DNA from 4 places in the Pseudarthrobacter sp. NPDC092439 genome. Region 2 is predicted to be linked to each of the others. Evidence: riboswitches for the same ligand, from Rfam matches in the RefSeq annotation. Region 2 holds a riboswitch; each other region holds the start of a gene.
The links. A riboswitch is a leader RNA that binds a small molecule or an ion and turns the genes downstream of it on or off. The one in region 2 is predicted to bind thiamine pyrophosphate.
Positions count from the first base shown of each region.

Region 1: another riboswitch for thiamine pyrophosphate. It lies ahead of ACIQCM_RS02435 (bifunctional hydroxymethylpyrimidine kinase/phosphomethylpyrimidine kinase); the one in region 2 lies ahead of ACIQCM_RS07885 (ECF transporter S component).
Region 3: another riboswitch for thiamine pyrophosphate. It lies ahead of thiC (phosphomethylpyrimidine synthase ThiC); the one in region 2 lies ahead of ACIQCM_RS07885 (ECF transporter S component).
Region 4: another riboswitch for thiamine pyrophosphate. It lies ahead of thiO (glycine oxidase ThiO); the one in region 2 lies ahead of ACIQCM_RS07885 (ECF transporter S component).

Region 1 is NZ_JBIVQB010000001.1:519,013-526,360, reverse strand. It holds gene ACIQCM_RS02450 (hypothetical protein) at 1-143, opposite strand, end outside; gene ACIQCM_RS02445 (vitamin K epoxide reductase family protein) at 290-940, opposite strand; gene ACIQCM_RS02440 (Rne/Rng family ribonuclease) at 1,478-4,891, shown strand; TPP riboswitch at 5,010-5,107, shown strand; gene ACIQCM_RS02435 (bifunctional hydroxymethylpyrimidine kinase/phosphomethylpyrimidine kinase) at 5,097-6,620, shown strand; gene rplU (50S ribosomal protein L21) at 6,955-7,263, shown strand; gene rpmA (50S ribosomal protein L27) at 7,325-7,348, shown strand, end outside.
Region 2 is NZ_JBIVQB010000002.1:654,903-662,250, forward strand. It holds gene ACIQCM_RS07880 (ABC transporter ATP-binding protein) at 1-1,235, opposite strand, end outside; gene ACIQCM_RS07885 (ECF transporter S component) at 1,235-1,858, opposite strand; TPP riboswitch at 1,926-2,065, opposite strand; gene ACIQCM_RS07890 (DUF4235 domain-containing protein) at 2,200-2,463, shown strand; gene mnhG (monovalent cation/H(+) antiporter subunit G) at 2,499-2,918, opposite strand; gene ACIQCM_RS07900 (monovalent cation/H+ antiporter complex subunit F) at 2,908-3,186, opposite strand; gene ACIQCM_RS07905 (Na+/H+ antiporter subunit E) at 3,183-3,728, opposite strand; gene ACIQCM_RS07910 (Na+/H+ antiporter subunit D) at 3,725-5,347, opposite strand; gene ACIQCM_RS07915 (Na(+)/H(+) antiporter subunit C) at 5,344-5,892, opposite strand; gene ACIQCM_RS07920 (Na+/H+ antiporter subunit A) at 5,889-7,348, opposite strand, start outside.
Region 3 is NZ_JBIVQB010000001.1:592,955-600,302, reverse strand. It holds gene ACIQCM_RS02845 (glucose-6-phosphate dehydrogenase) at 1-28, opposite strand, end outside; gene ffh (signal recognition particle protein) at 108-1,688, shown strand; gene ACIQCM_RS02835 (alpha/beta fold hydrolase) at 1,737-2,324, shown strand; gene thiC (phosphomethylpyrimidine synthase ThiC) at 2,395-4,200, opposite strand; TPP riboswitch at 4,195-4,302, opposite strand; gene ACIQCM_RS02825 (amidohydrolase family protein) at 4,382-5,479, shown strand; gene ACIQCM_RS02820 (VOC family protein) at 5,544-6,440, shown strand; gene ACIQCM_RS02815 (hypothetical protein) at 6,531-6,971, shown strand; gene rpsP (30S ribosomal protein S16) at 7,171-7,348, shown strand, end outside.
Region 4 is NZ_JBIVQB010000001.1:903,503-910,850, forward strand. It holds gene ACIQCM_RS04180 (hypothetical protein) at 1-118, shown strand, start outside; gene ACIQCM_RS04185 (thiazole synthase) at 121-936, opposite strand; gene thiS (sulfur carrier protein ThiS) at 941-1,177, opposite strand; gene thiO (glycine oxidase ThiO) at 1,174-2,481, opposite strand; TPP riboswitch at 2,474-2,593, opposite strand; gene thiE (thiamine phosphate synthase) at 2,621-3,283, shown strand; gene ACIQCM_RS04205 (RNB domain-containing ribonuclease) at 3,329-4,852, shown strand; gene ACIQCM_RS04210 (DEAD/DEAH box helicase) at 5,110-6,795, shown strand; gene ACIQCM_RS04215 (DNA-methyltransferase) at 6,804-7,348, shown strand, end outside.

The sequences.
Region 1 (7,348 bases), on a different contig from region 2:
ACGTGCTGGTGGGCGTGTTCTCCGCCCAAAGGTGATTGCTCGGCGGCCGGCGGAGTTGCAGCCATGGCCGGCACGCCTGCGCCGCCGGCCAGGCACAGACCCAGCGCCATCGGTATTGCTGCCCTGAAAAGGTTTTTGCGCATTGCAATGGATCCTCTCGTCTGAAGGAATTACCGTCCGCTCCGAACGGTTTCCCGCTGTTGGGAAGTTCCATCAGAACGCCGACATGCTGCCTTGGCACGAGTAGCAGGTACTCATGTTTCGCAGCAGCGGATCCGTAGCCGCAGACCTAGTATCCGGAGGTTCCGGCGAATACCTGGATGAACGCGAAGAAGATCGTGGCAATCACCGCAACATACAGCAAGGCAGTGACCACCCAGCCCGAATCGCCCAGGACGCGGGCCGCCCTGGCCGGAACGGGGATAACCCCGGCAGTGATGTTGCGGATGGTCACCCAGACGAACAGGGGAATCATGGCGGCCCACACCACCATGCAGAACGGGCAGAGGATATTAATGACATAGAGAGCCTGGGACCAGAGCCACACCACGAAGGCGAATCCCAGCGTCACGCCGACCTGCAGGCCAATCCAGTACCACCGCGCGAATGTTGCGCCCGCCAACAAGGCCATGCCGATGGTGATCACCACCGCGAACGCCACAATTCCGATGAACATGTTTGGGAAGCCGAACACCGAACTTTGCCATGTCTGCATGACCTGTCCGCAGGAGATCCACGGGTTTACGTCGCACACCGTAGTGTGGCCGGGGTCCTTGAGGACTTCGAGCTTCTCCAGCACCAGCACGCCGGAGGCAAACCAGCCAACGACGCCGGTAATCACCAGGAGCCAGCCGAACGGCCGGGTGAGGGTCATCGCGGGGACGGACGCGGCGCTCCCGGCGGCCGGGCCGCCTGTCCGGTCCAGTGCGGCCCGGTCCATGGCAGTCCTGTCCGCTGCTGAACCGTCCGCTGCTGAACCGTCCAGTGCTGAACCGTCCAGTGCAGGCGTGCCGTTGGCGGGGGAGATGCTGGGCATTGGCATAGCGTCCTTTTCGTCAGGGTGCTCCTGCCCCGATTGTAACGCCGCGTGCTGGGAGGGCCGTCCAGCCGGGCGGGTCCGGGCCGCGCTTCCGCCCTGTGATTGCCGGGGTGTGAGACAATAAGCGTGGCTGGAAGCCGATCCACATTCGGACTCCGGTCCGGTGGCTTGTTTGCAAGACCGCCAATGATGAGCAGGGCAGGCTTCGGTTTTATTCGGATCAGACTCCCGCGACTCCATTGGGCGGCACCTGGTTGTGGCACGTAGAACAACGGGTTTCAGAACATCCTGCCGGCTCCCAAGGGCTGCCGCACCCCAACGCCGGTGCGAACCTGGGAGTATCCACTTGACTTCTGTCAACGCCTGCGGGTTTTGACAATATTTGCCCCAATGGGTGCCGGATGTGGCGGTACGTCAGGGGCAGGAGTGTTGCCACATATGGAAAATGAACAAGGTTTGGCCGTTAACGAAGATGCTGGTGCGGCGGGGGCCGCAGTTGCCCCCAAGAAGGCCGCCAGGACCCGGCGCAAGGCTGCGCCCGGGAAGGACGCCGCAGAAGTAACGGCAACGGATGGTCCGACTGCGGCCGGGACTGCTCCGGCTGGGTCTGCACCGACCACGTCTGCACCGACCACGTCTGCACCGACCACTTCTGCGCCGGCCGAGGCTGCCGCTGGAGCAGGTTCTGCAGAGGAAACTCCGGTCCCGGCCAAAGCTGCCCCGGCCCGGCGCACGCGGTCCCGCAAGAAGCCGGACGCAGCAGAGCCCGCTGCTGAAACGGCTCAAACAGGTGCGGAAGTTCCCCCGGCCGAGGCAACTGCCCACGAACCTGGCGCGCCGGCAGAATCCAGCCAGGACACCCCAGACGGGCCGGACGCGAAGCCGGTGCGCCGCCGTCGTACGTCAACGCGCAAGGTGCAGGCCGCCACTGGCGCGGAAACGGCGGAAGCCGGCCTTGAACCAGCAGTGGTGGGAGCAGCAGCTGCAGCCACCGCGGTGGAAGCGCCTGCCACCGCACCGTCCGCCGAAGAACCTGTCGCCGCGCCCGGGACAGAGGAACCTGTCGCCGCGCAAGCCGCCACCGCGGAACCCGCCAGCGAAGAACCGGTCGAAGAAACAGCCCCCGCCACAGCGTTTGGCTCGCTGTTCATGGAACCCGGTTCGGCTACCTCGGTCCTGTTCCAGGCCCCGGACCTGAGCACTGTTGCCCGTCCGGCGGCAGCCGCCGTGGAAGCGGACCAGGAAGACGAGGACGAGGACGACTCCGAGGAATCCGGCAACCGGCGCCGCCGCCGCAGCCGGGGCCGTCGGGGCCGCAGCCGCTCTGACCGCGACGTCGAAACCGTGGACGGCCAGGAAGGCTCAGACACCACGGACGGCGCCGACGAGGACTCCACCGGGCCGGCCGAGGATGGCGTGGTGACGTCCCGCCGCCGGCGCCGCCGCCGTCGTGGCGACCAGGACCTTGAACTCACCGGCGGCGAGGACGATGACCCGCCCAACACGGTGACCCGCGTCCGCGCCCCCCGCTCCGTAAGCGACGTTCCGGCCAGCAACCGCGTCACCAGCGTCAAGGGTTCCACCCGACTGGAGGCCAAGAAGCAGCGCCGCCGCGAATCGCGGGACACCGGCCGCCGCCGCACCGTCATCACTGAGGCCGAGTTCCTGGCTCGCCGGGAATCCGTGGACCGCCAGATGATCGTCCGCCAGCGCGATGACAGAATCCAGATCGGCGTCCTGGAAGACGGCGTGCTGGCAGAGCACTTTGTCTCCAAAACCCAGCAGGACTCGCTGATCGGCAACGTTTACCTGGGCAAGGTCCAGAACGTGCTGCCCTCCATGGAAGCTGCGTTCGTGGACATCGGACGCGGCCGAAACGCCGTCCTTTACGCCGGCGAAGTCAACTGGGACGCCGTGAACCTCGAGGGCAAGCAGCGCCGCATCGAAAACGCGCTGAAGTCCGGGGATACCGTGCTGGTCCAGGTCACCAAGGACCCGGTGGGCCACAAGGGCGCGCGCCTCACCAGCCAGATTTCGCTGCCGGGGCGCTACCTGGTGTACGTTCCGGGCGGCTCCATGACCGGCATCTCCCGGAAGCTGCCGGACGTGGAACGCAACCGCCTCAAGCGCATCCTCAAGGACCGCCTCCCGGAGCACGCCGGGGTCATCGTGCGTACGGCCGCCGAAGGCGCCTCCGAGGAAGAGCTGACGCACGACATCAACCGCCTCCGCGCGCAGTGGGAGGGCATCGAGAGCCAGTCCAGGTCCACCAAGATTCTTGCCCCGGAACTGCTCTACGGCGAACCTGACCTGACCATCAAAGTGGTCCGTGACGTCTTCAACGAGGACTTCTCCAAGCTCATCGTTTCCGGCGAGGAAGCCTGGGACACCATCGAGGCCTACGTGACCTATGTGGCCCCGGACCTGGTGGGCCGGCTGGAAAAATGGACCCAGGACCAGGACATCTTCTCCGCCTGGCGCATCGACGAGCAGATCCACAAGGCCCTGGAACGCAAGGTCTTCCTGCCCTCGGGCGGCTCTCTGGTGATCGACCGGACCGAAGCCATGACCGTGGTGGACGTCAACACCGGCAAGTTCACGGGCAGCGGCGGAAACCTGGAAGAGACCGTCACCAAGAACAACCTTGAGGCAGCCGAGGAAGTGGTGCGCCAGCTGCGCCTCCGGGACATCGGCGGCATCATCGTCATCGACTTCATCGACATGGTGCTCGAGTCCAACCGCGACCTGGTCCTGCGCCGCCTGGTGGAGTGCCTGGGCCGTGACCGCACCAAGCACCAGGTTGCCGAGGTCACCTCGCTCGGCCTGGTCCAGATGACCCGCAAGCGCATGGGCACCGGACTCCTGGAAGTCTTCGGTGAGCAGTGCGAGGCCTGCGCAGGCCGCGGCATGATCACCCACGACGATCCCGTGGAGCACCGCCGCGCCAACACTGTGGCCGCCGAACACCACGTTCACCGCGCCGACAACCGCGGCGAGGCCAGGGGGGAGGGGTCCCGCAACGAGAACCAGCGCGGCGACGCCAACCAGCCGGGCGGTCGCCCGGAGCGCAAGCGCCGGCGCGGACGGGGCGGCCAGCAGGTTGAGGCAACACCGGCACCCGCGGTCCAGGTCCACACGGTCCACCCGGACCCTTCGGATGCCGAACGCCACGCCAAGGCAGAAGCTACCCGCCTGGCCCTGGCCAACATTGCCGCAGCCGCCCACGCAGCGCACCTGCACGATGACGAGGTGGCCGCAGGCAAGCAGGCAGCGTCGGCTCCCGCTGCCGGGCCCGTTCCCGCTGGACGCGGCGAAGAGGCGGAAAAGAGCGACGCCGGTGCTTCCGCCCGGCCCGCAGCCGTCCTCACCTTTGGCGGCGAGAAGGTCGCGCTGCCGTTCGTGGAGCACACGGAAGAGCAACAGCCCCAGCCCTCACTGTCCCTGGACCGGCTGGCCGAGGCGTTCGCCCACCTGGGTGAGCCTGCCCGGCAGCCTGACGCCGTGCCCGCCGTTGCGGACGCTGACTCCGCCGCGCCGGCCCCTTCGGCTGCTCCAGCTGCTGCGGCTCCGGCAGTTGCGGCCGCCGAAAAGGACTACTCCGACCACACGCTTGAGCAGTCCCGCCAGCGCAGGCCGCGGCGCAACCGCAGCGCCAGCCGTGCCCAGGGCGCAGCCAACGCAACCACGGTGGAGCAGCACGAAAACGTGCCCGCCCCGGCTGCCGGGCACTCCCACGCGGCCAAGGCTCCGGAGCCTGCACCGGCCGCCGCGCCGGGAACCGCCCGGCCCGCCGGGAAGCGGGCCGAGGAGCCCATCATCCTGGGTGTCGGTGTGCCGGCGTCGGAGCTGTAGTTCCGCGCAAACGCCCTCCGGAAGTCCCCGTCTCATGGACGCTGCCCCTTGAACTACAGGGGGAGTTGTTCATAAGGCGGGGATTTCTGCGTCCGGGACGGCAAGAGGACTAGGCTGGGAAACCGACACGGGGTGCCGCGCAGAGGGCCGGCTGAGATCCAGACCCGTTGAACCTGTCCGGTTAGCACCGGCGAAGGGATGTCTCTTGTCGTCGACCACTGTCCAGCTGCAACCGCCGGAAACCACTGCCACAGTGCGCAGCGTTCCGCGGGTCCTGTCCATTGCGGGTTCCGATCCCTCCGGCGGCGCGGGCATCCAGGCGGACCTGAAGAGCATCGCCGCCCTCGGTGGCTACGGAATGGCTGCCATCACCGCGCTCACTGCGCAAAACACCCGTGGCGTGCGTGCGGTGCATGTTCCGCCCGCAGCCTTCCTTGCACAGCAGCTGGACGCCATCAGCGAAGACATCACCGTGGACGCGGTCAAGATCGGCATGCTGGGGGAGGCCGCGGTGATTGAGGTGGTCCGGACCTGGCTCGAAAAGGCGCGCCCGGCCGTCGTCGTCCTCGATCCGGTGATGGTTGCCACCAGCGGTGACCGGCTCCTTCAGGAGTCCGCCGAGGCCGCGCTGGGGGACCTGTTGCCGCTGGCCGACCTCATCACCCCCAACCTGGCCGAACTTGCCCTCCTGGCAGGCGGCGGGCTGCAGTCGACCTGGGTCGGCGCGCTGGACCAGGGCCGCTGCCTTGCCCGGACCACGGGAGCCACCATCCTGGTTAAGGGCGGCCACCTCGCCGGCCGGGACTGCCCGGATGCCCTGGTGGATACGTCCGGCCGACTGTCGGCGGAGGTGGTGGAACTGCCGGGGGAGCGGATCGCTACGCGGAACAGCCACGGTACGGGCTGCTCGCTGTCGTCGGCCATGGCCACGATGCAGGCCCGGCTGGGTGACTGGGAAGCGTCGCTGCGGGAGGTCAAGCCGTGGCTCGCGGGCGCCCTCGCCGCTTCGGATCGGCTCTCCGTGGGAACCGGCAACGGGCCCGTGCACCATTTCCACCACCAGCCGGTTTTCCGGGCGGAGGGCTCCTTCGCCCAACAGCTTTGGGCTGACGCCGAGGATCACCTCGGGCAAATCCACGCCCTGCCGTTCATTCGGTCGCTGGCCGCCGGCACCCTGCCCGAAAGCGAATTCGCGTATTACCTCGCCCAGGATGCCATCTACCTGGCCGGGTACTCCCGCGTGCTGGCGAGGGCCAGTGCGCTGGCCCCCACGGAGGCGGAACAGCTCTTCTGGGCCAGGTCCGCGCAGCAGTGCCTTGAAGTTGAATCCGGGCTGCACCGGTCCTGGCTGAACACGAGGCCTGCCCAGGGCGGACTTGGCCCCGTGACCAAGGCGTACGTGGACCACCTGACTGCGGCGTCGGCGTCGGGCAGTTATGCGGTACTGGCCGCTGCGGTCCTGCCCTGTTTCTGGCTGTATGCGGAGGTGGGGCGGACTCTGCACGCAGCTTTCGTGGCAGCGGGTGAGCCAGCAGGCCATCCGTACGCCGAATGGCTGCGCACCTACGCGGACGAGGCCTTCGCGGCGGCAACGCGCCGGGCGGTGGGGATTGTGGATGATGCCGGCCGGAACGCGTCTGAGACCGACAGGGCTGCCATGGCGACGGCGTTCCGGCAGTCCTGCCGCCTGGAAGTGGATTTTTTCGACGCGCCGCGCCTTCATTGCTGACCCCGGCGGGGCCCCGCCGCGGCTAATATAGTGACGCACGGTCCCGGCGCCGGAGCAACCTGTGGCCACTATCACAGACGACCCGCCGGAACCAGCCTCATTTGCGGCCGAAGCCAAAACTAGCGTATTCTAGATCTTCGGTGCTTACGCCAACACTTGGGTTATGACCCTGGGGGGCCGCCGCGTGTCCAGGACATGCAGCGGAATCTTCCGGGATAGCTCACGGGTTCCCCCGGGAAATCCACGGCGTTGAGGCACAGCGGAAACCCAGCCATTCAGCGCCGGGTGCCGCACGCAAATTTAGTAATAAACGTCGAGAGAAGTGAGTTCCCAAGTGGTGTACGCGATTGTCCGCGCAGGCGGCCGCCAAGAGAAGGTTTCCGTTGGAGACTTCGTTACCCTGAACCGCGTCGCCGGTGGAGCCGGCAGCACCATTGAGCTGCCCGCACTGCTCCTGGTAGACGGTGACAAGGTCACCTCCGCCGCTGCTGACCTGGCCAAGGTGACTGTTACGGCTGAGATCCTCCAGGACCTCCGTGGTCCTAAGATTGTCATCCAGAAGTTCAAGAACAAGACCGGTTACAAGAAGCGCCAGGGTCACCGCCAGGAACTGACCAAGGTCAAGATCACCGGCATCAAGTAACCACCGGTTACTGTTCAGCTTTTTCAGCAGATTCCCCAGAATTTAGAGGCAGGCATTTCAGATGGCACATAAAAAGGGCGCGAGC
Region 2 (7,348 bases):
CCGCCGTGGCCCAGGTGCCGGGGACCGAAGAGCAGCTCGTCCCGGACATTCCCGGTGACGAACTGGTGCTCGGGCTCCTGGAAGACGGTGCCGATCCGCTCGATCAGCTGCTCCGCCTTCCATTGGTACGGATCGATTCCCGCCCCGCGGCTCAGGTCTACGGTGGCCGAAACCTTCCCTTGCACCGGCGCCAGGAGCCCGGCGAGGGTCAGCGCAAAGGTGGATTTGCCCGCCCCGTTGGGCCCCGTGACGGCCAGCGCCTGGCCAGCGCGCACCTGCGCCGAGATGTCACGCTGCACCGGTACCGGCGGGATCTTCCTGAGACCCTTCCGGCCCGTCCGTTCCCGCGAAACTCCCAGCCCCTCGGCGGCGAGCAGGAGCCCGCCGGAACCCGGAGGAGGCATGGCCGCCCGTTGGCGCGTCTCCGGAACGTATCCCGGCACCCACACACCGGCCGCCATGAGCATGGTCCTGGCCTCGCGCAGCACCCGGTCCGGAGGTCCGTCCAGCAATACGGCGGGCCCGGCGCCGGATCCCGGCTGCAGGACCACGATCCGGTCCACCAGGTCCTTCCACACGGACACGCGGTGTTCCACCACCACCAGCGTGGCGCCGGTCTTGTCCATGCAGCGGCCCACGGCGTCCCGGACTTCCAGCACGCCGGCCGGGTCCAGGTTGGCGGTTGGTTCGTCCAGCAGGATCAGCCCCGGGCGCATCGCCAGGATGCCCGCCAGCGCCAGCCGCTGTTTTTGCCCACCGGACAGCGCGGACGTGGGGTGGTGCAGCGGCAGGTGGGAAAGTCCGACGTCGGCAAGCGCCTCATGCACGCGCGCCCAAATTGCGTCGCGGGGAACCGCGAGGTTCTCGGCACCGAAGGCGGCGTCGTCACCCAGCCGTGACAGAACCACCTGCGTTTCGGGGTCCTGCTGCATCAGCCCCGCGCGGCCGGGCCGGCCCCGGGGGGAAGCCCCGTCAACCAGAAGCGAACCGGACTCGTCAGCGTCGCCTGCCTCGCCGTCGTCGTCCGCGTCCCCCAGCACCCCGGCGAGGGCGTGGAGCAGCGTCGACTTGCCGGCACCCGACGGGCCCAGCAGGAGCACCCGCTCCCCCGGCGCGATGTCCAGGTCAAGGCCCCGGACGGCTGGCTTGGCGCGTCCGGGGTGCCGCCAGCCCCAGCCGCGGGCGGCAACCGCGGCGGGGCGGACGGCGGATGCGCTGCCGGAAGGTCTTGGCATCAGGAGAAGACGGGCTCCGTGGCCGCCTTGCGGGAGGCGAACGGGCTCAGCACGCCGGTCCGGGCGAGGCCGCGGGTGGCGATCCAGGACAGGGCGCCGGCGATGATCGCACCGGAGATGCTGGTGAACAGGATGTAGGCGAACTTGTCACCGGCGGAGTAGGCGATGTTCCAGCCCCACGGGGAGAACGAGTCGTTCAGGCCGCAGAACAGGCCTGCCGCGGCGCCCGCGAGCAGGGCCACGGGCAGGTTGAACTTCCTGTAGACGAAAACCGCGAAGATGATCTCCGCGCCGAGGCCCTGGACGAATCCGGAGAACAGCACCGACGTGCCGTACTGCGAACCCATCAGCAGTTCGCCGGTGGCTGCAACCGTCTCGCAGAAGAGTGCCGCGCCGGGCTTGCGGATGATGAGCATCCCCAGGACAGCCGGAATCATCCAGCCGCCGGCGATCAGGCCGGTCAGGGGCGGGTAGACGGCGTTCATCGGACCGGACACCGCCAGGGCGCCCTGGGACCACGCCCAGAAAATCACCCCGCCGGCGATGGCGATCAGCGCCGCCACCACGATGTCCACGACGCGCCAGGACTTGCCGGGGGTCTTCTTGATTGCTTCAGTTGCCATGGTGAATCCTCCTGGGTAGCAGGAGGGGAAAGTGGTCACGGCAACCGCGTTGAACGGTGTTGCCGGCCACTTCGAGAACTCGACTCCCTTGCGCCGGTACTAACCGGATCAGGTTCGAGGGTCTGCGGATCTCCGCACTCTCAGCGCCCACACGGGTTCCCGGCTGAGCCGGCAATGCCCGACGGCGGCGCTCCCCTGTCGTTTGAATGTTGCGTTGAGTGGTATGCCCCTGAGGGCGTGGTCCAGTTTACACCGCAGCGGCCAATGGCGGCGGGGAAAATTACGGCGCCGGGCCGTTAGGCTGGGGTCAGTCCGTTTTCTGCCCGCAAGGAGTACAAGGAATGAACCTTTTCATTAAGCTGCTCGGCACCGGCATCTCGCTGGTGGCAGGCTTCGTCGGCACCAAGATGGTCAACACCGTCTGGGAGAAGACCACAGGCCGGAAGCCTCCCACCGGCAAGGACGAGGATGTGCCCACCAGCCTGCACTCGGCCCTGACGTTTGCCCTGATCTCAGCATCGGTGAGCACCGTCATCCAGGTCCTGGCGAACCGCGGCACCCAGCGCGCCATCACCCGCTTCGCCAAGAGCCAGGACATCGTTTAGCCCCGCTTCAATCTGCCGCCGGCAACCCGCCTCACTCATTCCTCGGGAGGCGGGTTGCCGGCGGCTTTTTGGACCACGGCTTCGAGCTCGTCCGAGGTCAGCAGCTCCCGGTGCAGGTGCTTGGTGCGATAGCCGGCCCGGCCCACCATGTGCGCGGAGACCGGCACCGTCAGTAACTGGAAGATCCAAGCCACCAGCAGCACGGGCCACACCCACCAGGTGCGCAGCTGCAGTCCGATCGCCGCCAGCAGCAGGAACAGTCCCAGCACCTGCGGCTTCGTGGCGGCGTGCATCCGGCTCAGCAGGTCCGGAAAGCGCAGCAGGCCTATGGCGGCGCCCAGCGACAGGGCAGCGCCGACCACCATGAACACCGCAGACACGGTGTCCACCCAGGCATCAACGCCGGGGACAGTCTCGCCCACCGCCCGGTAGCCCGTGAGCAGTTCAGGATTCATGCGGCTGTTCCCTTCTGTCCGCAACGAACCGGGCCACCGTCACTGAACCGACGAAGCCGATGATCGAGATGGCTACCACCAGCATCAGGTTGTTCAGGTGGCGGTTTACGGCCATGTCGATGCACAGCGCCGCCCCCAGGATGGCCAGCAGCACGTCGGTGGCCAGCACCCTGTCCAGGAGCGACGGTCCCCGGGCGATCCGGAGAATGGCGCCGCCGGCGGCGAGCGCCAGGATCACGGCCGTCACGGCCAGCACGGACTGCATCATGCCGCGGCCTCCCTGCGGACAGCCTCAAGCTCGGCCGGTGTTCCCATAATCCTGATCAGCCCCGCCTCGATGGAAAGGACCTCGTTCCGCAGCCGGGCCACGTCCTGCTCAGTGCTGATGTTCAGCCCGTGCAGGTAAAGAGTGGACGTGGAGCGGTCCACCTCCACCACCAGTGAGCCCGGGATCAGCGAAATCACGTGTCCGGTGGCCGTCACCATGAGGTCCTGATGGCTTCGCAAAGTGACAGCGACGACGGCGTTCCTCACCTTGCGGCCCCGGGCCACCGCCAGGAAGAGCACCTGGGCGCTTGCGCCGGCCACCTTTCCGAGGAACGCAAAAGCGAACGGTATTGCGTACAGGATGTTGAAGCGGCCGCTCAGTTCCACAGGCGGCAGATAGAACAGCCGGGCCACCGCCACGGCAAGCAGCGCGCCGAACAGTACGTTTCCCGGACTGAAGTCCTGCCACAGGGCACCCCAGACGATCACCAGCCATACCAGCAGCGGCAGTTCCTGGCGCAGCGAAATCCGGCGGCGGCTCATTGTCCTCCTCCAGCGGTGGTGATCTGCGGGACGGAGGTGTCCGCGCCCAGCACGGCCTGAACATAGTCCGTCCTGTCCAGCATGTCCTGGGCCGCCTGCCCGGACAGCGTGAACAGCGGACCCGCAAACACGGTCAGGGCAACCCCGAGCGCCACCAGGCCCAAGGTGGACCCCACCATGGTCCGCGGAAGCACCGTGGTGTGCGGCTGGCCGGTGGTGTTCGTGCGGCCGGCACCGGATGCCGTTCCCCCTGCCCCGGAAACCGACAGCAACACGGGATCCGGATGTTCGGCATCGGACGGCTTGCGCCAGAAGGCCCTGTTCCACACCCGCGCCACCGCCAGGAGGGTGAGCAGGCTGGTCAGCACGCCGCCCGCCACCAGCACGTAAGCAAGTGGCGTGCCCAGGGCGACCCCTGCCTGGATCAGCCCGGCCTTGCCCAGGAATCCGGAGAATGGCGGAATGCCGGCCAGGTTCATTGCGGGGATGAAGAACAGCACCGCCAGCAGCGGCGAGAGCTTGGCCAGTCCGCCCAGCCGGTCCACGGACGAACTGCCGCCGCGGCGTTCGATCAGTCCGGTCACCAGGAAGAGGCTGGTCTGGATGGTGATGTGGTGGGCCACGTAGAAGACGGCCGCACCGAGCCCGGCAGCGGAGGACATCGCCAGCCCGAACACCGTGTAGCCGATGTGGCTGACCAGCGTGAAGGACAGCAGACGCTTGATGTCGCTCTGCGCCAGGGCGCCCAGGATGCCCACCAGCATGGTCAGCAGCGCTGCCACCATAAGGGGGGTGTTCAGCGAGTCGCCGGGAAACAGCAGCGTTTCGGTCCGGACCATCGCGTAGACGCCAACTTTGGTCAAGAGCCCTGCGAACACCGCGGTGACCGGCGCCGGCGCGGTGGGGTAGGAGTCGGGCAGCCAGAACGAGAGCGGGAAGACGGCCGCCTTGATCCCGAACGCCACCAGCAGCATCACGTGCAGCAGCGTCCTGGTGCCCTGGTCCAGTTCCCCCAGCTTCAGGGCCAGGTCCGCCATGTTCACCGTACCCGTGGCGCCGTAGACCATGGCGATCGCGATCAGGAACAGTATCGAGGACACCACCGATACCACCACATACGTGACCCCGGCGCGGATCCTCGGTCCGGTCCCGCCAAGCGTCATGAGCACGTAGCTCGCGGTCAGCAGGATTTCGAACCCGACGTAGAGGTTGAACAGGTCGCCGGAGAGGAACGCGTTGGAGACGCCCGCGACCAGGATCAGGTAAGTGGGGTGGAAGATCGATACGGGCGCGTCGCGGTCGCCGTCGGCCATGCCCTGCCCGGTGGCGTAGACCAGCACCGCGAGGCTCACCGCGGAGGACACCACCAGCATCAGAGAGGAGAACTGGTCCACCACCAGCACAATCCCCCACGGCGGCAGCCACCCTCCGATGGTCACCGCTGCCGTCCCGCCGTTCCACACCGAGGCCAGCAGGAGGCATTCGAGCAGCAGCGTCAGGGACAACAGCACAATGCTCACGCTCCGCTGCGCGCGCGTGTGCCGGATCAGCAGGAACGTGAGGGCCGCTCCCAGGACGGGAAGGACGACGGCGAGCGGGGCCAGGGAAGCGACGTTCACTGTTCGGTCCCTTCAGTGGGCCGGGCCGCTTTGGGCGCGCGGGATCCCTCGGCCGGCGCCACGTTCAGTGACCCTGGGGTCTCCTCCGATACCGCACCGTCCACCGGCATTTCCCGTCCGCCCGTCACCAGCACAGGGAACTCGGATGTCTCGGCCGGAATCTCGGCGTCGTCCTCCGCATCGAAACTCGGGGTCTCCGCCACGCGGAGGTCTTCCACGTCGTCCTGGATCTCGTCCTGCCGCGCCAGGACCCAGGTGCGGTAGATGATGCCCAGCATGAACGCGGTCACGGCGAACGAGATGACGATCGAGGTGAGGATCAGGGCCTGCGGGAGGGGGTCGCTGTAGTCCCCGGGGGCTGTGTCCCCGGAGTACAGCGGCGCCAGCCCGGCATAACCGCCGGTGGCAAGGATCAGCAGGTTGGTGGCGTTGGCCAGCAGCATCAGGCCCAGGAGCACCCGCGTGAGGCTGCGCTCCAGGATCAGGTAGATGCCGCAGGCGAACAGGGCGCCCATGACCAGCAGCAGGGTCAGGTTGACGCTCATGCTTTGCCCTTCACAGTGGTTTCGGCCGGAACCCCGTCCGGTTCCTGGCCGCTGGCAGGTTCCGCGGACCGTTCCTCGAAGTGCTCGTCAATTTCGGCGCCCAGGCTGCGCAGCACGTCCAGGGCCAGCCCCACCACCACGATGTACACGCCGGTGTCGAAGATGGTGGAGGTGACGAACTTGATGTCCCCGAACACGGGCAGCCAGAGCTCGATGATGGCCGTCTGGAACACCTGCCCGCCCAGGAGCAGCGGCACAGCGCCGGAGGCGGCCGCTACGGCCAGGCCGATGCCCAGCAGCGCGCCGGCACTTACGGGCGTGGCCTCACGCAGTTCGAACCTGCCGCCGGCCAGGTAGCGGATCGCCAGGGCCAGTCCGGCAGTGAGGCCGCCTGCGAAGCCGCCGCCCGGAAGGTTGTGGCCGGCCAGGAGCAGGTACAGCGAGAAGATAATGAGCGAGTGGAAGATCAGCCGCGTCACCACCTCGAAGATGATGGAACGCCGTTCCGGGGCCAGCGTCCGGCCGGCCACGATCCAGGGGTCGCGCGTGGCGGCTGCGAACTTGCGGCTGAGCGCCAGTGCGGCCCCGTCCCGGGAGCCCGGATCCACGACGGTGTGCCGGCCCACGGTGCCTTCGGCCACGGTGCTGGAGGACTTGAGGCTGTCGCCGCGCCCGCGGATGAAAATCAGGCTGGCCACGCCCGTCGCGGCGAGCGCAAGGACCGTGAGTTCGCCGAAGGTGTCCCACGCCCGGATGTCCACCAGGGTTACGTTGACGATGTTCTTTCCGCCGCCGCCTTCGTAAGCCAGCCGCGGAAACTCAAGGGAGACAGGCACTGCGATCCGGGCGCCCATGGCCTGGATGGCCGCAAACACCATGGTGGCACCGAACGCCAGACCGATGATCACGCGCACCACCCGGTATTTGCCGCCCGTGCGGTCCCGCAGCTCGGCCGGCAGGCTGCGCATGGCCAGAACGAACGCGACCAGGACGATGGTTTCCACCAGCATCTGCGTGAGGGCAAGGTCCGGGGCGCCTTGCAGCGCGAACATCAGTGCAATCCCGTATCCGGCCACGGACACCATGAGCACCGCTAGGAACCGCTTGTTGGCCCGGACCGCGGCGAGCGCCGCCGCCACGATTCCGGCGCCCGCCACCAGCTGCAGCGGTGAATGCGGATCCACCAGGTAGATCCCTTCCGGCAGCGGCCTGCGGGCCAACAGCAGCGCAGCCAGCGGGAGGGCGAACGCCGCGGTGAGAATGACGGCCAGGTAGTAGTACAGCGAACCCCGCTGCGTCCGGCCGGTCACCCACACCGCCACGTCATCCAGGGCACCGATAGTCAGCTGGTAGGCGCGGTCCGAGTCAACCCAGGCCGGCACCCGCGCCTGCAGCCGCTCCACCGCCGCCCGGGCAGCATAGAGGGCCAGGCCCAGCGAGAAAGCGAGCGCCGTCA
Region 3 (7,348 bases), on a different contig from region 2:
GGGTCCTGACAGTTGTTGGGCTGGTCATTTTGCCAGCATGCCATCTTGCGTGTCCGAGTTGGTACCCTAGATAGTCGAGTCCCGATCATCCACTGAAAGAACGGCACGTGTTCAATTCACTTTCTGACCGGTTGACAGCAACCTTCAAGAATCTCCGCGGCAAGGGCCGCCTCACCGAGGCTGACGTTGACGCCACCGTACGCGAGATCCGCCGCGCGCTCCTTGACGCCGACGTTGCCGTTCCGGTTGTCCGTGAATTCACCGGCCGGGTCCGCGAACGTGCCCTCGGCGCGGAGGTCTCCGGTGCCCTGAACCCCAGCCAGCAGATCGTCAAGATCGTCAACGAAGAACTTGTTGAAATCCTGGGCGGCGAGACCCGCCGCATCCGCCTCGCCAAGACCGGTCCCACCATCATCATGCTGGCCGGCCTCCAGGGTGCAGGCAAGACCACACTGGCCGGAAAGCTCTCCAAGTGGCTGAAGGCCCAGGGCCACAGCCCCATGCTGGTGGCCTGCGACCTCCAGCGACCCAATGCCGTCACCCAGCTGCAGGTAGTAGGCAAGCGCGCCAATGTGCCCGTCTTCGCCCCGCACCCCGGCGCCACGTCCACGGAACTGGACCAGCCGGCCGGCGATCCCGTCGCCGTTGCCCGTGCCGGCGTGGAGGAAGCCCGCCAGAAGCTTCACGACGTAGTCATCGTTGACACCGCCGGACGCCTGGGCGTTGACGCGGACATGATGGAGCAGGCGCGCCAGATCCGCCGCGCCATCGTGCCCAACGAAGTGCTGTTCGTGATTGACTCCATGATTGGCCAGGACGCCGTGAACACGGCGCTCGCGTTCGATGAAGGCGTCAACTTCACGGGCATCGTGCTTTCAAAGCTCGACGGCGACGCGCGCGGCGGTGCAGCCCTTTCCGTCGCGTCGGTCACCGGCAAGCCCGTGATGTTTGCGTCCACCGGAGAAGGCCTGGACGATTTCGAGCTGTTCCACCCGGACCGGATGGCCTCGCGCATCCTGGACATGGGCGATGTCCTGACGCTGATCGAGCAGGCGGAAAAGTCCTGGGACAAGGATGAAGCAGCCCGGATGGCGAAGAAATTCGCCGACCAGGAAGACTTCACGCTGGAAGACTTCCTGGCGCAGATGCAGCAGATCCGCAACATGGGCTCCATGAAGAAGATGCTCATGATGATGCCCGGCGCCCAGAACATGCGCCAGCAGCTGGAGCAGTTCGACGAACGCGAAATCGACCGGGTTGAAGCGATCGTCCGGTCCATGACGCCCCACGAGCGGCTCGCGCCCAAGATCATCAACGGCTCCCGCCGCGCCCGCATCGCCCGCGGTTCCGGCGTGCACGTCTCAGAGGTCAACGGACTGCTGGAGCGCTTCGCCCAGGCGCAGAAGATGATGAAGAAGATGGCGCAGGGTGGCATGCCCGGAATGCCGGGAATGCCCGGCCTGCCCGGCGCCGGTGGCGGAGCCCGGAAGAACGCCAGGAACGCGCCCAAGAAGAAGGCCAAGTCCGGCAATCCGGCCAAGGCCGCGCAGGAGCGCAAGGAGGCGGAGGCGCGCCGCGCCAACGCCGGCAAGGCGCTGCCCACCGGTGCGGCGTTCGGCCAGCAGGGTGATTTCGACCCGGCGCAGCTGAACCTGCCCAAGGGCTTCGAGAAGTTCCTCGGCAAGTAGCAGCCCGGGCTCCGGCGTGCTGCCGGGGCCGTGGAATAGGGTGGGGTCATGGTCAAGCAACGCGTAGTGTTCGTGCACGGCGCCGGAAGCTTCGGCGCCGCTGCCTGGCCTCGCCAGCACGGCATGGCACTTGCCTACGATGCCCTCTTCCTCCGGCGCCTCGGGTGCGATCCAACGGCCGGGCCGGCAGCGCCGTCCTTTGCCGGGGACGCCGCGATCATCCTTCGCTCGCTGCAGGACGATGGCCGCGGTGCTGCAGGCGGCCATGTGGTGGCCCACGCCCAGGGCGCCATTCCGGCAATGCTGGCCGCGGTGGAACGTCCTGACCTTGTCCACTCACTCGCCCTCGTGGAGCCGGCCTGCCTGTCCCTGACGGCGGACCTGCCTGCCACAGCGGCGCACCGGGCACAATTTCGTGAGTGCGCAGAGGCCCCGCTGCATATCGTTCCGGGTGTCCCCACCCTGGTGCTCACCGGAGGATGGGAGCCGCTGTTCGAGGAGATTGCCGGCTACCTGCGGGAAACCGGGGCCGTGCACCGCATTGCTGCCGGGGGGCACCGGCCGCACGATTCCGTTGAAGGTGACCGGACCATCCGGTCATTCATCCGCGAGGCCGGCAGGAGCCTCGCTGCGTAAGGCTGTCCGTCCTGCAGCCTGTGGCGGGGCGGAGCCCCCGTAACTGCCGGGCCCCGCCACTGTGTCCGGGTCAGCCGCCGGCCGGGACCTTCGGCTCCGGCAGGTAGACCTTGCCGCCTGCGGCCAGGAATTCCTGGCTCTTCTCCCGCATTCCGGAGGCCGCCTCCGCCAGTGCTGCCTGCGCCTCCGCGGACCCGTACTCCTCCCGGATGTCCTGGCTGATCCGCATCGAGCAGAACTTCGGCCCGCACATGGAGCAGAAGTGCGCGGTCTTGGCCGGTTCCGCCGGCAGGGTCTCATCGTGGAACGCCTCGGCCGTTACTGGGTCCAGGGACAGCGCAAACTGGTCCCGCCAGCGGAATTCGAAGCGCGCCTTGGACAGCGCGTCATCGCGTTCGTGCGCACCGGGGTGGCCCTTGGCGAGGTCCGCTGCGTGCGCTGCGATCTTATAGGTGATCACACCGGTCTTGACGTCGTCCTTGTTGGGCAGGCCAAGATGCTCCTTGGGCGTCACATAGCAGAGCATCGCGGTGCCGTAGCGGGCGATCTCGGTGGCTCCGATGGCCGAAGTGATGTGGTCGTAGCCGGGGGCAACGTCGGTCACCAGCGGTCCCAGGGTGTAGAACGGGGCGCCCTTGCACAGCTCCTGCTGCCGCTCCACGTTCTCCCGGACCAGGTGGAACGGGACATGGCCGGGGCCTTCCACCATGACCTGCACGTCGTACTCCCAGGCACGCCGGGTGAGCTCGGCCAGGGTGTCCAGCTCGGCGAACTGGGCGGCGTCATTGGCGTCCGCCGTGGCGCCCGGCCGCAGCCCGTCGCCGAGCGAGAACGCGACGTCGTACTTGGCGAAGATTTCGCAGAGTTCGTCGAAGTGCGTGTACAGGAAATTTTCCTGGTGGTGCGCCAGGCACCAGCCCGCCATGATGGAGCCGCCGCGGGACACGATGCCGGTGACCCGGTTGGCAGTGAGCGGAACATAGCGCAGGAGCACGCCGGCGTGCACCGTCATGTAGTCCACGCCCTGCTCGCACTGCTCAATGACGGTGTCGCGGAAGATCTCCCAGGTCAGCTTGTTGGCTTCGCCGTTGACCTTCTCCAGCGCCTGATAGATGGGCACGGTGCCAATCGGCACGGGGGAGTTGCGGATGATCCACTCGCGCGTGGTGTGGATATCATCGCCGGTGGAGAGGTCCATCACTGTATCCGCACCCCATTGGGTGGCCCACTGGAGTTTGTCCACTTCCTCCGCGATGGAGCTGGTGACCGCGGAGTTGCCGATGTTGGCGTTGATCTTCACCAGGAATGCCTTGCCGATGATCATCGGTTCCGATTCCGGGTGGTTGATGTTGTTGGGGATAATGGCCCGGCCCGCGGCAACCTCGCTGCGGACCAGTTCCACGTCGCAGTTTTCCCGCAGCGCCACGAAGCGCATCTCGGGCGTGATGATGCCCTGCCTGGCGTAGTGCATCTGGGTGACTGTCTTGCCTTCGACGGCGCGGCGGGGCACTGGCCGTGCGCCCTTCCATTCCGCAGAGGCTGCGCCGCGGCGGACAGCCGACCGGCCGTCGTCGAGCAGGTTCCGCTCCCGGCCGCTGTACGCTTCAGTGTCCCCGCGCGCCTCAATCCACTCGGTGCGGAAGGGCCGCAGGCCTCGGACCGGGTCGCTGCCCGGCCCGGCCGTCCGGTAGGCGCGGAACGGAGCGTTTGGCTCGCCGCCGGGGGAGTCCGACAGGGTAATCTCGGTGACTGGTACCCGAAGGCCCGACCCCCTGTCTTCCACGAAGGCGAGCGAGTGGGACTTCAGGGACTGGGTGGCAGGATCCCGGCCAGACGCATCGAGGGCAGGGTTCAGCTGTGTTTCTGGTGTATTCAAGGAATACTCACTTCCTTCGCCGGCATTACCCGGACAGGTTCGACGGTCGCAGGCTGCGTCAGCCCGATCTCAGCCCCTGCAGGGGCACCCGTGTGGTCAGGAACGAAGCTACCACAGGCCCCACGGGGAGCGGCGTCACATTCGCGGTGCTAGCCTGACCGGGCAGGATGAGAGGAGTTCCATGCCGGCGGTTATCCATTTCAGCGGACCGGTGCTCACGGGCCCGGACCGGGAAGTGCGCGGGCTGTGGTCCGTGGACGGCCGCCTGACCTTCCAGCGGCCCTCCGCGCGGCCTGACCACGTCCTGCCCGGCTGGGTGCTGCCGGGTTTCGTCGACGCGCACTGCCATATCGGCCTTGGGCCCGGCGGTCCCGTGGATGCGGACACCGCCGCAGCCCAGGCCCGGGCGGACCTCGCCGCCGGCACGCTGCTGGTCCGGGACGCGGGTTCCCCGGCTGACACGCGCTGGATGCAGGGCGGCAAGGAGTTTCCGGTACTGATCCGCGCCGGGCGTCACGTGGCCCGCACCCGGCGCTACCTCCGCGGGTTTGCCCGGGAAGTTGAACCGGAAGGCCTTGTCGAAGCGGTCCGGAAGCAGGCGCGCGACGGCGACGGGTGGGTGAAGCTCGTTGGCGACTGGATTGACCGCGGCGCCGGCGACCTGGCTCCGTCCTTTCCTGCCGCCGTCGTCCGCGATGCCATCCAGGCGGCACATGACGAAGGCGCCCGTGTCACCGCCCATTGCTTCGCCGAGGACACGCTGGACCAGATGCTGGACGGCGGCATCGACTGCATTGAACACGCCACGGGGCTCCTTCCGCGGCACCTGTCCCGCTTCGCCGAGCAGCGCGTGCCGATCGTGCCCACCCTGATCAATATCGCCACTTTTCCGGACATTGCCGCGCAGGCGCAGCCGAAATTCCCGCGCTACGCGGCCCATATGCTGGCGCTCTGGGAGCGCCGGGCGGAGCGCGTGGCGGAAGCGTTCGACGCCGGCGTGCGGGTTTTCGCGGGCACCGACGCCGGAAGCGTCATCCGGCACGGGCGGATTGCGGACGAGATCCTGGCGCTTCACGCCGCGGGCCTGCCGGCAGCGGCAGCGCTGGATGCCGCATGCTGGTCCGCGCGGCAGTGGCTGGGAGCGCAGGCCATCTCCGAAGGCGCGCGGGCGGATGTGGTTGTGTGCAGTGCGGATCCGCGGAGCCGGCCTGAAACCATCCGCCACCTGCAGCAGGTGGTACTGGGCGGCCGGATCGTCCACGACAGCGGAATAAATTGAAGCTTCAACTCATTTAATGGACAGGGCCGCCACCCGGGAGGCCGTAGGAGTTCGGAGTGTTCCAATGACCGCAGAAACCGTAAACCAGGACCTTCTTCCCGCCGGGCTCGGCATGGGCACGGTGATGCTCAAAGTGGGCGACATGAAGCTCATGACGGACTACTACCAGAAGGCGCTGGGCCTGGAAGTCGTGGCCGAACAGGATGGCGGCGTCTACCTGGGCCGCCTGGGCAGGCCACTGGTCCAACTGGCCCCGGCGTCCGGGCTCCACCTTCCCGGCAGGGGCGAGGCGGGCCTGTTCCACACCGCTCTGCTTTTCGAAACCAGGGAGGCGCTCGCCGCCACGATCGCCACGGCTGCCCGGTTCAACCCCCGGCTCTTCACCGGCAGCGCCGACCACCTTGTCAGCGAGGCCTTCTACTTCAACGATCCCGAAGGCAACGGCATTGAGCTCTACTGGGACCGCCCCCGCAGCAACTGGTCCTGGAACGGGACCGACGTGGTGATGGACAGCCTGGCGCTGCCGCCCCAGCACTACCTCGAGCGGTACCTCACCGAGGAATCCCTTGACGGGCAGCGCGCGACCGGTGCAGGAGTGGGCCACGTCCACCTTCAGGTGGGTGACGTGCAGACGGCGCGGGACTTCTACGTGGGCACCCTCGGCTTTGAAAAGACGGCGGGCTGGCACGGCCAGGCGCTCTTCGTCTCCGCCGGACGCTACCACCATCACATGGCCATGAACGTCTGGAACAGCCGCGGCGCCGGGCCGCGCAAGGACACCCTGGGGCTCGGTGAAGTGCTGATCGAGGTGCCGTCGGGGGACGACGTCGGCGCCCTGGCGGACCGGCTCAGGGTCGCCGGGGTGCCGGCGCACCACACCGGAGCGGAACTGCGGTTCGAGGATCCCTGGCGCAACCGGCTTCGGGTGGCCGTGCGCCGATCCGGCCCGGCCTTGTACTAGGCTGAAAACGGCCCGGCCAACAGCCGGAGCGGCGGGGGCGCCACGCGCCTCCGGCCGCGCCGTACCGACGACGGAACGAGGGTAATTCCCATGGGCTTCACCGAGATCTTTGTCGCCACGCACGACGCCGCCCTGAAGCGTGCCGGCCAGCTGGACGCAGGCGGAGCCGCTCCCGGCGGCCAGGCAGTGCGGATTCCGGACATCAGCGACTTCGAGGTCGAGCAGCTGGGCGACCTTGCCGGCAGGGCTGTGCACGCAGGCGGCGCCGACTACGAACTCACCATGGTTGACGTGGCCAGCGATTCGCTCCTGGCCGTGCCGCCGGCCATGGTCCGGGCCCTGGCGGACCTCCTCACCTATGAGACGGAAGGCGAGGGAAACGTGCTGGATGATGTTGCCGCGGAGTGGGCCGGGCAGGACGATATGCCGTTCGGGGCCGGGCAGTCACGGACCTACGTCGAACAGGTGGCCCGGCTGGCCGGCACTGTGGACGACGCTGACCGTACCTCGCTCTATGTGTGGTCGGCCTAAGCGCCGCATTCGCCCGGCAGGCCGCGCGGATGCAAAGTCGAAATCCATGCGCTGATCTGGCACAATGGACAGGTACTCGATCTGCGTGGCCCCTCTCTCCGCGTTTTGATCCTGTCCTTCGAGCCCGCAAGTACGGCCCGCCCCACGGGTGCAGAACGCCGGGTTCAACCCCTTTTCTGAAACAGGAGTGACCACAAAAGTGGCCGTAAAGATTCGCCTTAAGCGCTTTGGTAAAATGCGCGCCCCGTACTACCGCATCGTCGTTGCAGACTCACGCACCAAGCGTGACGGCCGCGCCATCGAGGAAATCGGCAAGTACCACCCCACCGAAGAGCCCTCGTACATCGAGGTCGACTCCGAGCGTGCACAGTACTGGC
Region 4 (7,348 bases), on a different contig from region 2:
GCCTTGGGTTCTTCCTGTGCTTCTCGGAACCGGCGCAGCCATCGCCGCGGTGGCCTACCTGGGCCGCACGCGCGCCCGGCAGGACACCGAGCGCCTGACCGCGGCCCTCCGCCTTTAGCGTTACAGGAACTCGGCCCGGCCCTCCATGGCGGATGACGCCAATGCATGTTCGCGCCGCGGTATACGCCCCGCAATCCTGGCCATCCTGCCGGCAGCCACCGCGTGTTTGAAGGCCGCACCCATCAGCGCCGGGTTCTGTGCCCGCGTCACCGCTGTCGCCAGCAGCACCGCGTCGCACCCCAGTTCCATGGCCAGCGCAGCGTCGGAGGGCGTACCGATCCCGGCATCCAGCACCACGGGAACGGAGGCGCGGGAAACAATCAGCCCGATATTGTGCGGGTTCAGGATGCCCAGACCCGTTCCGATAGGGGCACCCAGCGGCATCACGGCGGTGGCCCCGAGGTTCTCCAGCCGCAGCGCCAGGACGGGGTCGTCGTTGGTGTAGGCGAAGACCTTGAAGCCCCGGGCCACCAACTGTTCCGTGGCATCGACGAGCTCCACCGCATCCGGCAGGAGGGTCTGCTCGTCGGCAATGACTTCCAGCTTGATCCAGTCCGTCTCCAGGGCCTCGCGGGCCAGTTCGGCGGTGAGGACGGCATCCCGGGCCGTGAAGCAGCCCGCCGTATTGGGAAGCACCCGGATCCCGTGGTCCACGAGCAGCTGGAACAGCGAGCCGGTCTCGGCCGGTGAATAGCGCCGCATGGCCACGGTTGTCAGTGCGGTGCCGGAGGCCAGGAGTGCGGCACCGAGACCCTCCAGGCTGGGCGTTCCCCCTGTCCCCATGATGAGCCGTGAGTGCAGCGGTATGCCGTCGATAACCAGGCCGTCAGCCGATGCTGTTCCCAGGGCTGATGACAGGCGGGTTGTTTCGGTCACGGTGTCAGCCTCCCTGAACTGCGGTTACGAGCTCAACGTCGTCGCCCTCGGCGAGCGCCGTAGCGGACCACTGGCTGCGCGGAACCACGTGCGCGTTCTGCGCCACTGCCACGCCAAGCTTGCGCCCGTCGGCGGCCTGGCCGTCTGCTGCCAGCGGCCGGCCGGTGATGTCGCTGACCAGCGCAGCAACGGAGGCGCCGTCCGCCACGGCGCGCGGGCTTCCGTTCAGGATGATGTTCATGCTCTCTCCTTGGTGTCGTGGCGTGATGCGGCTGCGGAAAACCGGGCAGGGTCGAACGGCGCCCAGCGGGGGTCACGGGTGCCGTCCAGCAGGGCGCGGCAGACGGCCGCGGCCGCCGGCGCCAGCAGGACGCCGTGGCGGAAGAAGCCAGTGGCGACGACGAGCCCGGGGACGTATCCTCCGGCGGCGTCGGGCAGCGGTACGCGGCCCAGCAGGGGCGCATTGTCCGGGGTTCCGGGGCGGGCCCGGGCGGTGCACTCGAGCAGTTCCAGTTCGGCGACGGCGGGGACCAGAGTCTGCGCGTCCCGAAGGAGCTGGTGAACCCCGCCGGCGGAGACGGCACCGTGCGCCGCTCCGGCCTCCGGACGGGCCGCCCCGCCCAGGGCGTCTTCGCGCTGGGTGGCGCCGATGACCACGGTTCCGTCCTGCCGCGGCACCAGGTAGACCGGCACGCCATGAACCAGGCCCCGTACCGTCGCCGTCACCAACGGCCGGAGTTGCGTTGGCACGGCGAGCCGCAGGATGTCGCCGTGCACCGGGCGCAGCGGCAGCGCCAGGCCCTCGGGCAACCCGCCCAGCGCTCCGGCGTGCAGACCGTTGGCGACCACGGTCTCCCGCGCAAGAACCTTTCCGCCGCCTTCCAGCAGGACTCCGGCCACGACGTCGTCCGCCCACGCCAGTCCCGCTGCCCTGGCCATTACCGCGTAACCGTGGACGGCGCCGGCAACCCTGGTGCCTGCCCCTCCCTCTCCGTCCGCGTGCCGGGAGAGCGCCAGCCGGAGGCAGGCCACCAGCTGCCGCGGATCCACCTGGTGGTCGGCGGGGGTGTCCAGGGCGCAGGCGATCGATGGGCTCAGGAGCGGTTCGCGGCGGCGTGCCTCCCGGACCGTGAGTGGCTCCACGTCGAGGCCGTTGGCCTTCTGCACGGCCCGAAGGTCAAGCAGCGCCTGCCTGTCCGCAGCGTCCGCGCCGACGGCGAGCGTCGGCGTCTCGAGGTATCCGGGGTCCGCGCCCGCGGCGGTTTTGAGGGCGGCCGCGAAACCGGGCCACCGGGAGGAGGATTCCAGCATCAGCTCCAGGAGGGCTTCCTCCTGGTAGTGAAGTTCGCTGACGGGGGCGAGCATTCCGGCCGCCGCCCAGCTGGCGCCGGTTCCGGGGGCATCATCCACCAGCACCACGGATCGGCCGGAGCGGCGGGCCTCCCACGCGATGCTGTGGCCTATCACCCCGCCTCCGACGACTGCCACGTCGGCACGCATTACGCCGTCGTCGGCCGCGCCGGATCCGCTGGTGGGGTTGCCCATATGGTTCCTTCCCTACGCCGGTATTAGCCGGATCAGGTCAAGCGGTCGGCTCTGACGCCCTCTCAGCCCGGCGCTTTTGTGACAGCTGCCGCAGGCTCCCGCAGTACGAGGCCAGTTTAGAGGAACTAGGCTTGCAGCCATGAATGTGTCCCCCGCTGCCGCCCTGGCGTCCGCGCGCCTGTACCTTTGCACCGATGCCCGCCGCGGCCACGGCGATTTTGCCCGGTTTGTCGATGCCGCGTTCACCGGCGGCGTGGACATCATCCAGCTCCGGGACAAGGCCCTGGAGGCCGCGGAGGAGTTGGAGCTGCTCGAGGTGCTGCGCGAGGCTGCCGTCCGGCACGGCCGGCTGTGGGCCGTCAACGACCGGGCGGACATCGCGTCCCTTTCCGGGGCGCCCGTTTTCCACATCGGGCAGAAGGACCTTCCCCTCAAGGCAGCGCGCAGCCTCCTGGACGGCGCCGCGATCGGGCTTTCCACGCATTCGCCGGACCAGGTTGACGCGGCGGTGGCCGCGGCGCCGGGGCCGGCGGGCCTGGACTACTTCTGCGTGGGTCCACTGTGGGCCACGCCCACCAAGCCGGGGCGCGCCGCCGTCGGACTGGATCTGGTCAGGCACGCCGCATCCGTGGCGCCGGCCGGCCTGCCCTGGTTTGCCATCGGCGGAATCGACCACGGCAACGTGGACCGGGTGGCCGCTGCGGGTGCCCGCCGGATCGTGGTGGTCCGCGCCATCACGGAGGCGCCGGACCCGGCCGAAGCCGCTGCGTCGCTGCTCGCCGCCCTCGACGCCGCGGGTTAGCCCGGCTGTTCCTCGTTCCGGGGGTTTCGGGCTAGGCTGATTTTCGTGTCGCATCATCGGTTGGCTCCCAATGTCCACGAGCACAGGAACGCGCTCGAGGAGGCGTTGAGCGCGCTGCGTACCGAGCTGGAATTGCCTGCCGGATTCCCTCAGGAGGTCCTGGCGGATGCCGAAGCGGCCGTGGCCTCGCTGGACATGCCGGACTATGACCTGACGGACGTCGGATTCATCACCATCGACCCGGAATCCTCCACGGACCTGGACCAGGCCCTCTTCATTGAACCCGACGGCGGCGGCTACAGGGTGCTGTATGCCATCGCCGACGTGCCCGCTTTCGTCCGGCCGGGAGGCCCGCTGGACGCCGAAACGCGGCGCCGCGGACAGACCTTTTACGCGCCGGACGGCCGGATTCCGCTGCACCCGCAGGTCATCAGCGAAGGCGCCGGCAGCCTGCTCCCGGACCAGGACTGCCCGGCGTTTGTCTGGGACTTCCGGCTCAACAGCGCCGCGGAAGTCACTGCCGTCAACGTGCGGCGGGCACGCATCCGCAGCCGCGACAAGCTCAGCTACAAGGGCGCCCAAAAGGAGCTCGACGCGGGCACGGCGCCGCCGGTTCTCCAGCTGCTCAAAGAGGTAGGCCTCAAGCGCGTGGCGCTGGAGCGTGAGCGCGGGGGCGCCAGCCTGAACATGCCGGACCAGGAAATCGTCCAGCTTCCCGACGGCGGCTACCGGATTGCCGCCGCACCGCAGCTTCCCGTGGAGGACTGGAACGCACAGATTTCCCTCATGACCGGCATGGCCGCGGCCCGGCTCATGCTGGACGGTAAGGTGGGGATCCTGCGCACCATGCCTGCGCCGGACAGCCGCTCCCTGGACCACTTCCGGCTCCAGACCGAAGTCCTGGGCAAGCCCTGGAACGGGAAGATCAGCTACGGCGAATACCTCCGCACCCTGGACCCCACGGAGCCGCGCCAACTGGCCATTCTGCATTCGGCCGGGATGCTGTTCCGCGGCGCCGCCTACACCGCTTTCGACGGCACTGTCCCTGCGGATGCGATCCAGTCGGCCATTGGTGCGTCCTACGCGCACACCACCGCTCCGCTGCGCCGCCTTGTGGACCGTTTTGTCCTGGTGATCTGTGAAGCGCTGTGCAGCGGCGGCGGCGTGCCGGTCTGGGCCCGCGAGGCGCTGCCGCTCCTGCCAGGAATAATGGCGGGCTCCGACCAGCTGGCCAGCCGGATGGAGCGCATGGCGCTGGACACCGTGGAAGCCGCCCTGCTGGTCAACCATGTGGGGCAGGAATTTGACGCCATTGTCATTTCAGGGTCCCGGCCGCCCAAAGACAACGGCGGGACGTCCAACGGCAGGGACGGGAACGGGAAAAACGGCAACGGCAACGGCACCTCCGGCATTATCCAGATCGCGGAGCCGGCGGTGACGGCGCGCTGCGCCGGGGAGCTCAAACCGGGCACCAAGGTCCGGGTCCGTCTGGTTTCCTCGGACATCGCTGCGCGCCACGTGCATTTCGAACTCGTCCGCCAGGAGTCCGCCACCAGGGAACACGGCTAAATCCGGGGTTCCGGGCGTTTACGGCTAGACTGGTGCCTGTAGAAATGGATGCCCGGTCGTTGATTTCCTTTTTGAAACCAACAAGCCCGCCCCTACGCGATCTTGAGATACACCCGCCGGTCCCCAGTGCCGGCATTAGATAGCCCGCGATCGGCTTCCACTGGACTTGCTTGTGCGCCTGAGCGTGCTCCGGCCCCGCCCCCGGCGGAACCGTTGAGCAGGCAGCGCCATTGCCCAAATGAATAAGGAAACTCCACGTGAGTGAATTGCACACCCACCAGCTCTTGACGGACGAGTCCGGCACCGAAACCATCGAGCCGGAAGAGACCATCATCTCGGACGAGAAACCGCACGAGATCGAGGAGAAGTCCTTCGCCGACTTCAACGTCCGGGACGACATCGTCGCATCCCTGGCTGACGCCGGGATCACGCATCCCTTCCCCATCCAGGCCATGACCCTGCCCGTGGCGCTCTCCGGCCACGACATCATCGGCCAGGCCAAGACCGGTACCGGCAAGACCCTCGGCTTCGGTATCCCGGCCCTCCAGCGCGTTGTGGGACAGGACGATCCCGGCTACGACAAGCTGGCTGTTCCGGGCGCCCCGCAGGCCCTGGTCATCGTCCCCACGCGCGAACTTGCCGTCCAGGTGGCCAATGACCTGCAGACCGCCTCCAGCAAGCGCAATGCCCGCATCGCAACGATCTATGGTGGCCGCGCCTACGAGCCGCAGGTGGAAGCGCTGAAGAACGGCGTCGAGGTCGTCGTCGGCACCCCGGGCCGCCTGATCGACCTGTACCGGCAGAAGCACCTGAGCCTGAAGAACGTGCGGATCGTGGTCCTGGACGAGGCAGACGAGATGCTGGACCTCGGCTTCCTGCCGGATGTGGAGACCATCATCGCCGGCACCCCGGCAGTACGCCAGACGCTGCTGTTCTCCGCCACGATGCCCGGACCGGTGATCGCCATGGCCCGCCGGTACATGACGCAGCCCACGCACATCCGTGCCGCCGACCCCGACGACGAGGGCCTGACCAAGCGCGACATCCGCCAGCTGATCTACCGTGCACACAGCATGGACAAGATCGAGGTAGTGGCCCGGATCCTGCAGGCCAGGGGCCGCGGCCGCACCATCATCTTCACCAAGACCAAGCGGACGGCCGCGAAGGTGTCCGAGGAGCTGGTGGACCGCGGGTTCGCCGCTGCCGCCATCCACGGCGACCTGGGCCAGGGCGCCCGCGAGCAGGCCCTGCGTGCCTTCCGCAACAACAAGGTGGACGTCCTGGTGGCCACGGACGTGGCCGCCCGCGGCATCGACGTTGAGGACGTTACCCACGTGATCAACTACCAGTGCGTTGAAGACGAGAAGATCTACCTGCACCGTGTGGGCCGCACCGGCCGCGCCGGAAACAAGGGCACGGCCGTCACCTTCGTGGACTGGGACGACGTCCCCCGCTGGGCGCTGATCAACAAGGCCCTGGGCCTGAACGTGCCCGAACCGGTGGAAACCTACTCCTCCTCGCCACACCTGTACACGGACCTTGACATTCCCGAGGGCACCAAGGGCCGCCTGCCCCGCGATAAGCGCACCCTGGCCGGCGTGGACGCAGAAGTCCTGGAGGACCTCGGCGAAACCGGCAAGAAGAACGGCCGCGGCGGCCGCGACTCCGGCGCACCCCGTGACCGCGACCGTGAGCGCACCCGTGGTGGCCGTGGCCGCCCGGCACGCAGCGGTGAGTCCCGCGGCACCGAAGGGGCGGGCCGCTCCGGTGAGCGCCGCCGTCGCACCTCCGATGCCGTGGAAGCAGCTGACAACGGCGCGCAGGCGCCCCGCTCCGAGGATGCCCAGCCGTCCCGTGCCCGCCGCACCCGGACGCGCACCCGCCGCCGCAACGGCGAAGTGGTGGCCGGCGACAAGGGCATGCAGCCTGGCGCCGAGGGCTAACAGCGTCGATGACTGACGCTGTTTGGGCGCCGGACGGCGGCAGCCTGGTGGTACACGCGGACAACGCGGACTACCTCCCCACGCTGCCGGACGGCGCCTTCACCCTTATTTATGTGGACCCGCCGTTCAACACGGGCCGGGTGCAGCGCCGCCAGGAGACCCGGATGGTGGCCAACTCCGGTGGCAGCGGGGACCGCGTAGGCTTCAAGGGCCGCTCCTATGACACCATCAAGGGCGCGCTGCACCGCTACGACGACGCGTTCAGCGACTACTGGTCCTTCCTGGAACCGCGGCTCGTGGAGGCCTGGCGCCTGCTGGCCGACGACGGCACGCTGTACCTGCACCTGGACTACCGCGAGGTCCACTACGCCAAGGTCATGCTGGATGCGATCTTCGGCCGGGAGTGCTTCCTGAACGAGATCATCTGGGCCTACGATTACGGCGCGCGTGCCAGGAACCGCTGGCCCACCAAGCACGACAACATCCTTGTCTACGTAAAGAACCCGGCCAAGTACCATTTCGACAGCGCCGAAGTGGACAGGGAACCGTACAT